Regions from separate parts of the Streptomyces sp. NPDC059787 genome, predicted to be linked through region 1. Evidence: riboswitches for the same ligand, from Rfam matches in the RefSeq annotation. Region 1 holds a riboswitch; each other region holds the start of a gene.
The links. Region 1 has a riboswitch for cyclic di-AMP ahead of ACFV5H_RS10090 (M23 family metallopeptidase). Riboswitches for the same ligand answer to the same signal wherever they lie in the genome.

Region 1 (2,192 bases):
ACGCGCTGCTCGGCGACACCCTGGGCGCCTGGACCGGCTCCTCGGCGCAGCCGCGGCCCGTTCCGCCGGTGGCCGCCGACGACACCGGGCGCGTCGTGATCGTGGACCGCCCCGGCGCCGTCCAGACGCAGCTGCTGATCGGCCGTGTCGGCGCGGACCGGCACGACCGCGTGTGGCCCGCGCAGGTGCTCGGCACGTACTGCCTCGGCGGTACCCTCACCTCCCGCCTGGACCGCGTGCTGCGCGAGGAGAAGGGCTACACCTACGGCGTACGGGCGTTCGGCCAGGTCCTCAGGTCCGCCCCGGACGGCACCGGCGCGGCGATGCTGGCCATCAGCGGCTCCGTCGACACCCCGAACACCGGCCCCGCCCTCGAGGACCTGTGGACGGTGCTGCGCACGCTCGCCGCCGACGGGCTCACCGACGACGAACGCGATGTCGCGGTGCAGAACCTCGTGGGCGTGGCGCCGCTCAAGTACGAGACCGCCGCGGCCGTCGCGAGCACCCTGGCCGACCAGGTCGAGCAGCACCTGCCCGACCACTACCAGGCCGACCTGTACCGGCAGTTGGCCGCGACCGGCACCGTGGAGGCCACCGCGGCCGTCGTGAACGCCTTCCCGGTGGACCGCCTGGTGACCGTCCTCGTCGGTGACGCGGCGCAGATCAAGGCACCCGTCGAGGCCCTCGGCATCGGCGAAGTCACCGTCGTGACGGCCGAGTAGCGAGCGGCGAGGACGCACGCGCGCGTGGGGCCCTGGTGACACGAAAGTCATCAGGGCCCGCTTATGCCCGAATCGGGGCGGAAGTTGCCCGTCTGACCTGTGGGATGCGCTACAAAAACCGGGATTCGTTTGAGGATCGGGAGACGGCCCGCTTAGCGTCATCCGGGCTGTTCGTCGGGCAGTGCGCCGCATCCGCGGCACCGGACAGTCATCGCCGAGTCCCCCTACGGCGCGAGCCAGGGGAGCCGGGGACCCACCGCAGTCCCTGGGGTGAATCGGACGCCCGCGCGTGTCGCGAGGGGGCCCGTAGGAGACCTTCCTGCTCCGAACCCGTCAGCTAACCCGGTAGGCGAGAGGGAAGGAAAGGACCAGCCTGTACATGGCGTTCACCCGCGCCCCGGGCAAGCACCGTCGTCCCAGCCGGACGCAGCGCGGCACCGCCCGCGTGGCGGGCGTCGCGGCGCTCACCACCACCGGCGTCGTCGGCTCCCTCGCGGCCCCCGCACTCGCCGCCGAGCCCGCTGCCGCACAGACCGGCCTCACGCCCGTCGTCACCCTCGGCGACGCGATCGCCGACCGGATCGACGCCCAGGCGGCCGCCCAGCACGAGGCCGCCCGGGAGGCGGCCGAGGCCGCCGCGCGGAAGGCCGCCGAGGAGGCCGCGCGCGAGAAGGCCGCCAAGGCGGCCGAGGAGGCCCGCGCGGAGAAGGAGCGCGCCGCCCGGGAGGCCGAGCGCGAGCGCCTCAACACCTTCGTCTCCCCGATCCCCGGCTCGTACGTCTCGACCGGCTACCAGGCCGGCAGCTCGCTGTGGTCCTCCGGCAGCCACACCGGTGTCGACTTCCACGCCGCGAGCGGCACCTCCGTCCGGTCGGTCGGCGTCGGCACCGTCGTCGAGGCCGGCTGGGGCGGCTCGTACGGCAACCAGGTCGTCATCAAGATGCACGACGGCACGTACACCCAGTACGCCCACCTGTCGTCCATCGGCGTCTCGGTGGGCCAGCAGGTGGCCGCCGGACAGCAGATCGGCCTCTCCGGCGACACCGGCAACGTCACGGGCGCGCATCTGCACTTCGAGGCCCGCACGGGCGCCGATTACGGCTCCGACCTCGACCCCGTCGCCTACCTCCGCGCGCACGGTGTGAACCTCTGACCCGTCCGCTTCCCGATGCCCCGGCTCCCCGAGCCGGGGCATCGGTGTTTCCGGGAACCGCCGCAACGCTTGTCCAAAAAATATGCATGGATTCCGGCCCGCCGTCGTGAATTACCGCCGATTGCAATAGAGTCGCGGAACACACGTCAATCGTCGGCGTTTCACGGGGATTAATCCGGAGGTTCGTCATGCGCATTCCCGCGCACTCGGTGTGCACGGCGATCCGGGACGACATCGTCGCGGGTGTCCACGAGCGCGGCGGCCGGCTCACCGAGGAAGTGCTCGCCCGCCGTTACGGCGTCTCCCGCGTCCCCGTC
Region 2 (2,192 bases), on a different contig from region 1:
CGCCTGGTCGATCAGGCGCTGCTCGGTGGCGTCGTAGCCGACGAGCTCCGGGCCGATCTGCTCGATGACGGCCAGGACGGCCTTCTCGACACCCTTGCCCAGGTAACGGTTGGCATCGCCGTCACGGAGTTCGATGGCCTCGAAGGCGCCGGTGGAGGCGCCGGACGGGACGGCGGCACGACCCGTGCTGCCGTCGTCGAGGCCGACCTCGACCTCGACCGTGGGGTTGCCTCGGGAGTCCAGGATTTCCCGGGCTACGACGACGTCGATGGACGGCACGAGCATCTCCTTCTTGGATGTGACGCGGGTGGGCAGGACCCCGGAGGGTCTTGCGAGACCGAGCCTAACCGGCTCCGGGCGATCGGCCATCCGGCCGCCCGTCCCGTGGACAGAACCGAGAGTAAATTGTTTCCGAACGGAACAAAGCCGTTTCCGGAAACCCGGCCGTAAAAAACCCCGCCCCGGCGCGTACGGGGGAAGACGCACCGGGGCGGGGAGCAGGGGGCAGCCGCTTACTTGAGGTGCAGCTGCTGGCCCGGGTAGATGAGGTCGGCGTCGTCGACGATGTCGTCGTTCAGCTCGAACAGCTCGGCCCAGCCGCCCTCGACGTCGCGCTCGGCGGCGATGGAGCTGAGGGTGTCGCCCTTGACGACCTTGTACTCGCCGTCGCCCTTCTCGACCTTCTTGCCGGTCGGGGTGGTGACGGTCTTCTCCTCGGCCTTCCGCTCGACCCGCTTCTCGGTCTTCTGCTCGGCGGCCGGGCGCTCGGTGGAGCGGGAGGCCTTCTGCTCGGTCTCACGGGTCCCGGTGGAACCGGTGCTCTGCGAGGAGCCGGAGTCGTTCGAGGAGGAACCGGCGTAGGCGGCGTTGGACAGGCCCGTGCCGCAGACCGGCCAGGCGCCCTTGCCCTGGCCCGCGAGGACCTTCTCGGCGATCTCGATCTGCTGCGCCTTGCTGGCCCGGTCGGCGGTGGAGGCGTACTGCGTGCCGCCGTACGCGGCCCAGGTGGAGGCGGAGAACTGCAGGCCGCCGTAGTAACCGTTGCCGGTGTTGATGGACCAGTTGCCGCCGGACTCGCACTGGGCGACGGTGTCCCACTCGGAGGCGGTGGCGGCGGAGGCGCTGCCGGCCGCCATCAGCGGGACGGCGACGGCGGCGGAGGTGACACCGGCGACGGCGATCGCGCGGGTGGCCTTGGACGGACGACGGTGCTTGCCCTTGCCGGAAAACAGCATGGTGGATCCCCTCACCGACGCCTGCGAGGTGAGCTGTCGGGTTCGGGCCGGTTGAGTTGCCCGGCCACGTCCCTCACGGGACGCGGCTTCACCCCAAGCCCTGTCCGGTGTCAACCACCGGAAGGGGCGCTTACCTTGGGTCCCCCGCTCCTGCCTACGGCGCATGACGCGACGACTGTTCCCGTGCTGCCACTGGCAGGATTCGGCGTGGCGGCAGCCGGGGCCCGCGGTGGCGAGCGGTCACGACCGTAGACACGCGATCCGCGGAATTTCAAAGACGATCAGGGCCTCTGAGACCTATCTCTCACAGTCTTTAAAACGGACATTCGCCGCGAATCATGACGCCAACTGCCGCCGCGTCCGGGCCCTTTCGGGCGTCACTTCTCGTCCGGTTCGACCCCGACCTCGAGCTCCTGACCCGGCAGGATGAGGTCCGGGTCGGCGCCGACGACCTGCTCGTTCTCGGCGTAGAGCGAACGCCATCCGCCGCCCAGTTCAAGGGAGTCGGCGATGGACGAGAGGCTGTCGCCGGTGCGCACGGTGTACGAGCCGTCGGCGGCGTCGCGCGAGGCGTCGGTGCCGCGCGAGGCATGCCGGCCGGACGATTCCGACGTACGGTCCTCCGTCCCGCCCTCCTCGGCGGTGACACCGCGGTGGCGGCCGGTACCGGTGCCTTCGGTGTCGGTGACTTCGGAAGAACCGGTGGTCTGCCCGGACTTGTCCGACTCGTCACTCTTGGGGGTGGCCGAGGCGGAGGAGGAGGTGCCGGATCCGTCGCCGGAGCCGGTGTCCGAATCCGTGTCCGAGTCGCTCGACTTGCCGGACTTGGCCGATTCACCGGCCGCACCCTCGCCGCCCTCCGACCCTTCCGCGCCGGACGACGGGTCGGACGTGGCCGACGAGGAGGACGAAGCGGATGAATCGCCGGAGTCCGACGATCCGGACGAGTCCGAAGAG
Region 3 (2,192 bases), on a different contig from region 1:
CGGCGAAGTCCTCCTCGTCGATCAGCTCGTTCTTCAGGTTGCTGATCTTGGCGCTGAAGGACTTCGGCGGGAAACGCTTGGGGTCGAGGTCCAGGTCGCGGCAGACCAGGGCCATCAGACGCTTGGAGTCGGCGGCGTCGTAGATCGAGAACGACGACGTGAAGCCGAGCTTCTTGCTCTCGCGGCGCAGGATGCGCACGCACGCGCTGTGGAACGTCATGACCCACATGGCGCCCGCGCGCGGGCCGACGAGCTGCTCGACGCGCTCCTTCATCTCGCCCGCGGCCTTGTTGGTGAAGGTGATCGCGAGGATCTGGCCCGGATGGACGTGCCGCTCGGCCAGCAGGTGGGCGATGCGGTGGGTGAGCACGCGGGTCTTGCCGGAGCCGGCGCCGGCCACGATGAGCAGCGGGGAGCCGGAGTGCACGACGGCGGCGCGCTGGTTGTCGTTCAGCCCTTCCAGCAGCGCGGCGGCGTCGATCACCGGGCGCGGGGCGCCGTCGCGGTAGTAGGTGTCCCGGTCCGGCGGCACGTCGAACTTCCCGCCGAACAGGTCGTCCGGGATCTGCTCCGGTCCGTGCTCGTCCTCGGGCGGTGGCGGGGGCTCGCCCTCGGGGCCCCGCTGGGCCTGGAGGTCCGCCAGGAAGCTGTCGTCAAAGAGGCTGCTCATCGCTCTCCGAGTCTAGGCCGCCCCACCGACAACCCGGGGCCACCCCGGGAACATCCCCGGAATCCTGCGGCCGGGACGGGACGCGCACCCTCCAGAACCAGCGCCTCACCCTGAGTGACACCGCACACAAGGTCACGAAAATGTATCGGGCATATCACCCATCAACCTTCACAGGGGCCACACCAGTTGGCTACGGTGCGGGCGGGCCGCACGACCCCCACCGGCGAACCTCGCCGGGCCGCGCGGCCTCCGCCGAGTCCGTCACTGCCCTCACGGCAGCCGGAGCCGGGGACCCACCGAGACCATGGGGTGAATCGGCCCACTCCCTCACGGAGCGGCCGTAGGGCAACCCTTCCGAACCACCCGCCCGAACCCGACAGCTAACCCGGTAGGCGGAGCTTTGGAAGGAGTCGCCTCCCTTGGCGTCGCACCGCAAGTCGCGCACCCCCGGCACGCGCGTGGCAGGCATACGGACCCCGGCCCTCGCCACGGCCGCCCTGACCTCCGTGGCCCTGCTGTCCCAGACGGCCACCGCCGCCCCCTCCGACGACGGCAGGCCGAGCCTGGAGGAGGTCGAGAAGAAGGTCGACGATCTCTACCGCCAGGCGGAGTCGGCGACCGAGAAGTACAACGCGGCCAAGGAGAAGACCGCGAAGCAGCGCAAGCAGGTGGACACGCTCCTCGACGACGTGGCCAAGCGCACCCAGAAACTCAACGAGGCGCGGGCGGAGCTGGGTTCCTTCGCCGCCGCCCAGTACCGGACCGGCGCCGGTGTCCCCGACACCGCGACCTTCCTGCTCGCGGACACCCCGCAGGACATCTTCGACCAGCGCCAGGTGATGGACCGGATGACCGGCCGCCAGAAGGAAGCGGTCGACGACTACGTCACCCGGCAGTCCGAGACGATGAAGAAGCGCCAGGAGGCCACCGAGAGCCTCGAGACGCTCACCGACACCCAGGGCGACCTGAAGACGGCCAAGGCCACCGTCCAGAAGAAGCTCACCGACGCGCGCGAGCTGATGTCGAAGCTGACCGCCGAGGAGAAGGCGCGGCTCGCGGCGATCGAGAAGGAGAAGCAGAAGGAGGCCGCCCGCAAGGCCGCCGAACTCGCCGAGCAGCAGAAGGCCCAGGAGGCCGCCGCCGCCCAGCAGGACAGCGGCACCTCGGGCAGCGCCTCCGGGTCAGCGGGCTCGGCCACCACGCCGTCCACGTCGACGGACTCCTCGTACGCCGCCAAGGCCGAGAAGGCCCTCGCCTTCGCCCGCGCGCAGATCGGCAAGCCGTACGTCTGGGGCGCCACCGGCCCCGGCTCCTACGACTGCTCCGGCCTCACCCAGGCCGCCTGGAAGGCCGCCGGCGTCACCGTTCCGCGCACCACCTACGACCAGGTGAACGCGGGCACGACGGTCCCCGTCTCCCAGGCCCGACCCGGTGACCTGGTCTTCTTCTACGACGACGTCACCCACGTGGGCATCTACATCGGCAACGGGATGATGATCCACGCGCCGAAGCCCGGCACGTA
Region 4 (2,192 bases), on a different contig from region 1:
CCGGCCCGTCGTCCAGCGCGGCGACCTGTACCGGCTGCGGCCCCCGGAGGGCGGACTGAGCGCGGTGCAGTACGTCCTCGGCGACGAGACCGTCGTCCTCGCCTGCCTCCAGGCGCAGCACTACGGAGAGCCCGTCCCGGCCCTCCGGCTGCGCGGCCTCGACCCGGAGGCGTCGTACGAATGCCGCGAAACCGGTGAAACGTACCGAGGCGCCCTCTTGCTGCACCACGGGCTGCGCACCGGTCTGCGGGGAGATCTGGACGCCGCGGTGGTGCGGCTGCGGCGCCTGTGATCGGGCGATTAGGGCGTTCTGTCCGATTAGGTGGATTCGCCATAACGTGCCCCGAAAGAAAGGGAGATGGGAAAGGGGTGCGTGAGCAGCGTCATATCCGTGACGATGTGTTGTCGCCATGTTCACGTAATTCCGTGGAACGACAAGGGAATTCGCGGGGGAAAGGGAATCCCGGCTGACGCTCGGTGACGTCAATTCCTCCTTTGGATCACGGAAAAACGCGTTCGCGGTGAACCTCGCGCTTGTCCCCTCGCGTCCGGGTCGCTTACGTTCGCCACCGATCCGGACGGACGCCCAATCCTGCCGCCGCCCGGAGCCCGTACACACACTGACCCGTGCACGGCAGGAGCGGGGGACCCACAGGTACCACTGCCTGTTCCGGTTCCCGGAACGGCTTGGGGTTAAGTCGCGTGACAACGCGGCCGGGCATCTCCAGCCCGAACCCGACAGCTCACCTCGCAGGCGCCGGAGAGGAATTCGACATGCCCGCGAAGGGTAAGCACCGCCGTACCAAGGCCCAGCGTTTCACCCGCTCCATCGCCGTCGCCGGAACCGGTGGCGCCGCACTCGCCCTGCCGCTTCTCGGCGCCACCGGCGCGCACGCCGCCACGCCGCAGACCGCCCCCGAAAAGGCCGTCCAGTCCCTTTCCGCCGCCGGCCAGAAGACCGTCGCCGAAAAGGGCGACGAGGCCCGCACGTACACCGTGAAGGCCGGCGACTACCTCGCGAAGATCGCCGAGACGGAGCACGTCGACGGTGGCTGGAAGCAGCTCTACACGGACAACCGCGAGGCCATCGGCGACGACCCGTCGCTCATCCACCCCGGCCTGAAGCTCTCCGTCGACGGCGGGGCCGCCACGAGCGCACCGGAGAAGTCGTCCGCCACGGAGGCCCCGGCGACCCCGCAGGCCTCGGAGCAGGAGGCCGAGAAGCCGGCGGAGCAGCCCGCCGAGCAGCCCTCCTCGGACGCCTCCGCCCAGACCGCGAGCACCGACCAGGCCGCGAGCGCCTCCGGTTACAGCTCCCCGGTGCCCGGCGCCGGCGGTCTCGGCACCGCCTACAAGGTGGCCGGCAGCATGTGGTCCAGCGGCTACCACACCGGCGTCGACTTCAGCGTCCCGACCGGCACCTCCCTGAAGGCCGTCGGCGCGGGCACCGTCGTCTCCGCCGGCTGGGGCGGCGCGTACGGCAACCAGGTCGTCATCAAGCTCGAAGACGGCTACTACGCCCAGTACGCCCACCTGTCCTCGCTGTCCGTCTCGGCCGGCCAGACCGTCACCGCCGGCCAGCAGGTCGGCCTCTCCGGTGCGACCGGCAACGTGACCGGCCCGCACCTGCACTTCGAGATCCGCACCACCCCGGACTACGGCTCGGACGTGGACCCGGTCTCCTACCTCCGCTCCAAGGGCGTCTCCATCGGCTGATCCCCGCGGCGACCTTCCTGACACGCGCGCCGAAGGCCGGACCCCGATCCCCGGGGCCGGCCTTCGGCGTATTCCGGAATTGGCCAACATTTTGAGAGTGTCTTATCTCACCGCCCGTCAACCCTTCCTTACGGTCGCGTAGGTCACATTCGAAGGTGAATCATGAGCGGTTGTGGCAGACGATTCGAAGAGTGACAGCAGAGCAGTGATCGGGTCGTACGTGGCGGTGGGGGACAGCTTCACCGAGGGCGTCGGCGACCCCGGCCCCGACGGGGCGCTCGTCGGCTGGGCCGACCGGTTCGCCGTGCTTCTCGCGGACCTCCGGCCCGAGGGCGACTTCGCGTACACCAATCTCGCCGTACGCGGAAAGCTCCTGGACCAGATCGTGGCGGACCAGCTTCCGAAGGCGGTCGAACTCGCCCCCGACCTGGTCTCGTTCTGCGCGGGCGGCAACGACATCCTCCGCCCCGGCAGCG

Region 2: another riboswitch for cyclic di-AMP. It lies ahead of ACFV5H_RS17910 (transglycosylase family protein); the one in region 1 lies ahead of ACFV5H_RS10090 (M23 family metallopeptidase).
Region 3: another riboswitch for cyclic di-AMP. It lies ahead of ACFV5H_RS01855 (NlpC/P60 family protein); the one in region 1 lies ahead of ACFV5H_RS10090 (M23 family metallopeptidase).
Region 4: another riboswitch for cyclic di-AMP. It lies ahead of ACFV5H_RS17140 (peptidoglycan DD-metalloendopeptidase family protein); the one in region 1 lies ahead of ACFV5H_RS10090 (M23 family metallopeptidase).

The regions. Positions count from the first base shown of each region.
Region 1 is NZ_JBHWHX010000008.1:102,226-104,417, reverse strand. It holds gene ACFV5H_RS10095 (M16 family metallopeptidase) at 1-722, shown strand, start outside; cyclic di-AMP (ydaO/yuaA leader) riboswitch at 925-1,089, shown strand; gene ACFV5H_RS10090 (M23 family metallopeptidase) at 1,102-1,875, shown strand; gene ACFV5H_RS10085 (GntR family transcriptional regulator) at 2,064-2,192, shown strand, end outside.
Region 2 is NZ_JBHWHX010000016.1:131,286-133,477, reverse strand. It holds gene eno (phosphopyruvate hydratase) at 1-279, opposite strand, end outside; gene ACFV5H_RS17910 (transglycosylase family protein) at 513-1,235, opposite strand; cyclic di-AMP (ydaO/yuaA leader) riboswitch at 1,239-1,407, opposite strand; gene ACFV5H_RS17905 (transglycosylase family protein) at 1,613-2,192, opposite strand, start outside.
Region 3 is NZ_JBHWHX010000001.1:373,758-375,949, reverse strand. It holds gene pcrA (DNA helicase PcrA) at 1-670, opposite strand, end outside; cyclic di-AMP (ydaO/yuaA leader) riboswitch at 911-1,082, shown strand; gene ACFV5H_RS01855 (NlpC/P60 family protein) at 1,090-2,192, shown strand, end outside.
Region 4 is NZ_JBHWHX010000015.1:135,608-137,799, forward strand. It holds gene ACFV5H_RS17135 (alpha-galactosidase) at 1-292, shown strand, start outside; cyclic di-AMP (ydaO/yuaA leader) riboswitch at 609-770, shown strand; gene ACFV5H_RS17140 (peptidoglycan DD-metalloendopeptidase family protein) at 775-1,716, shown strand; gene ACFV5H_RS17145 (SGNH/GDSL hydrolase family protein) at 1,922-2,192, shown strand, end outside.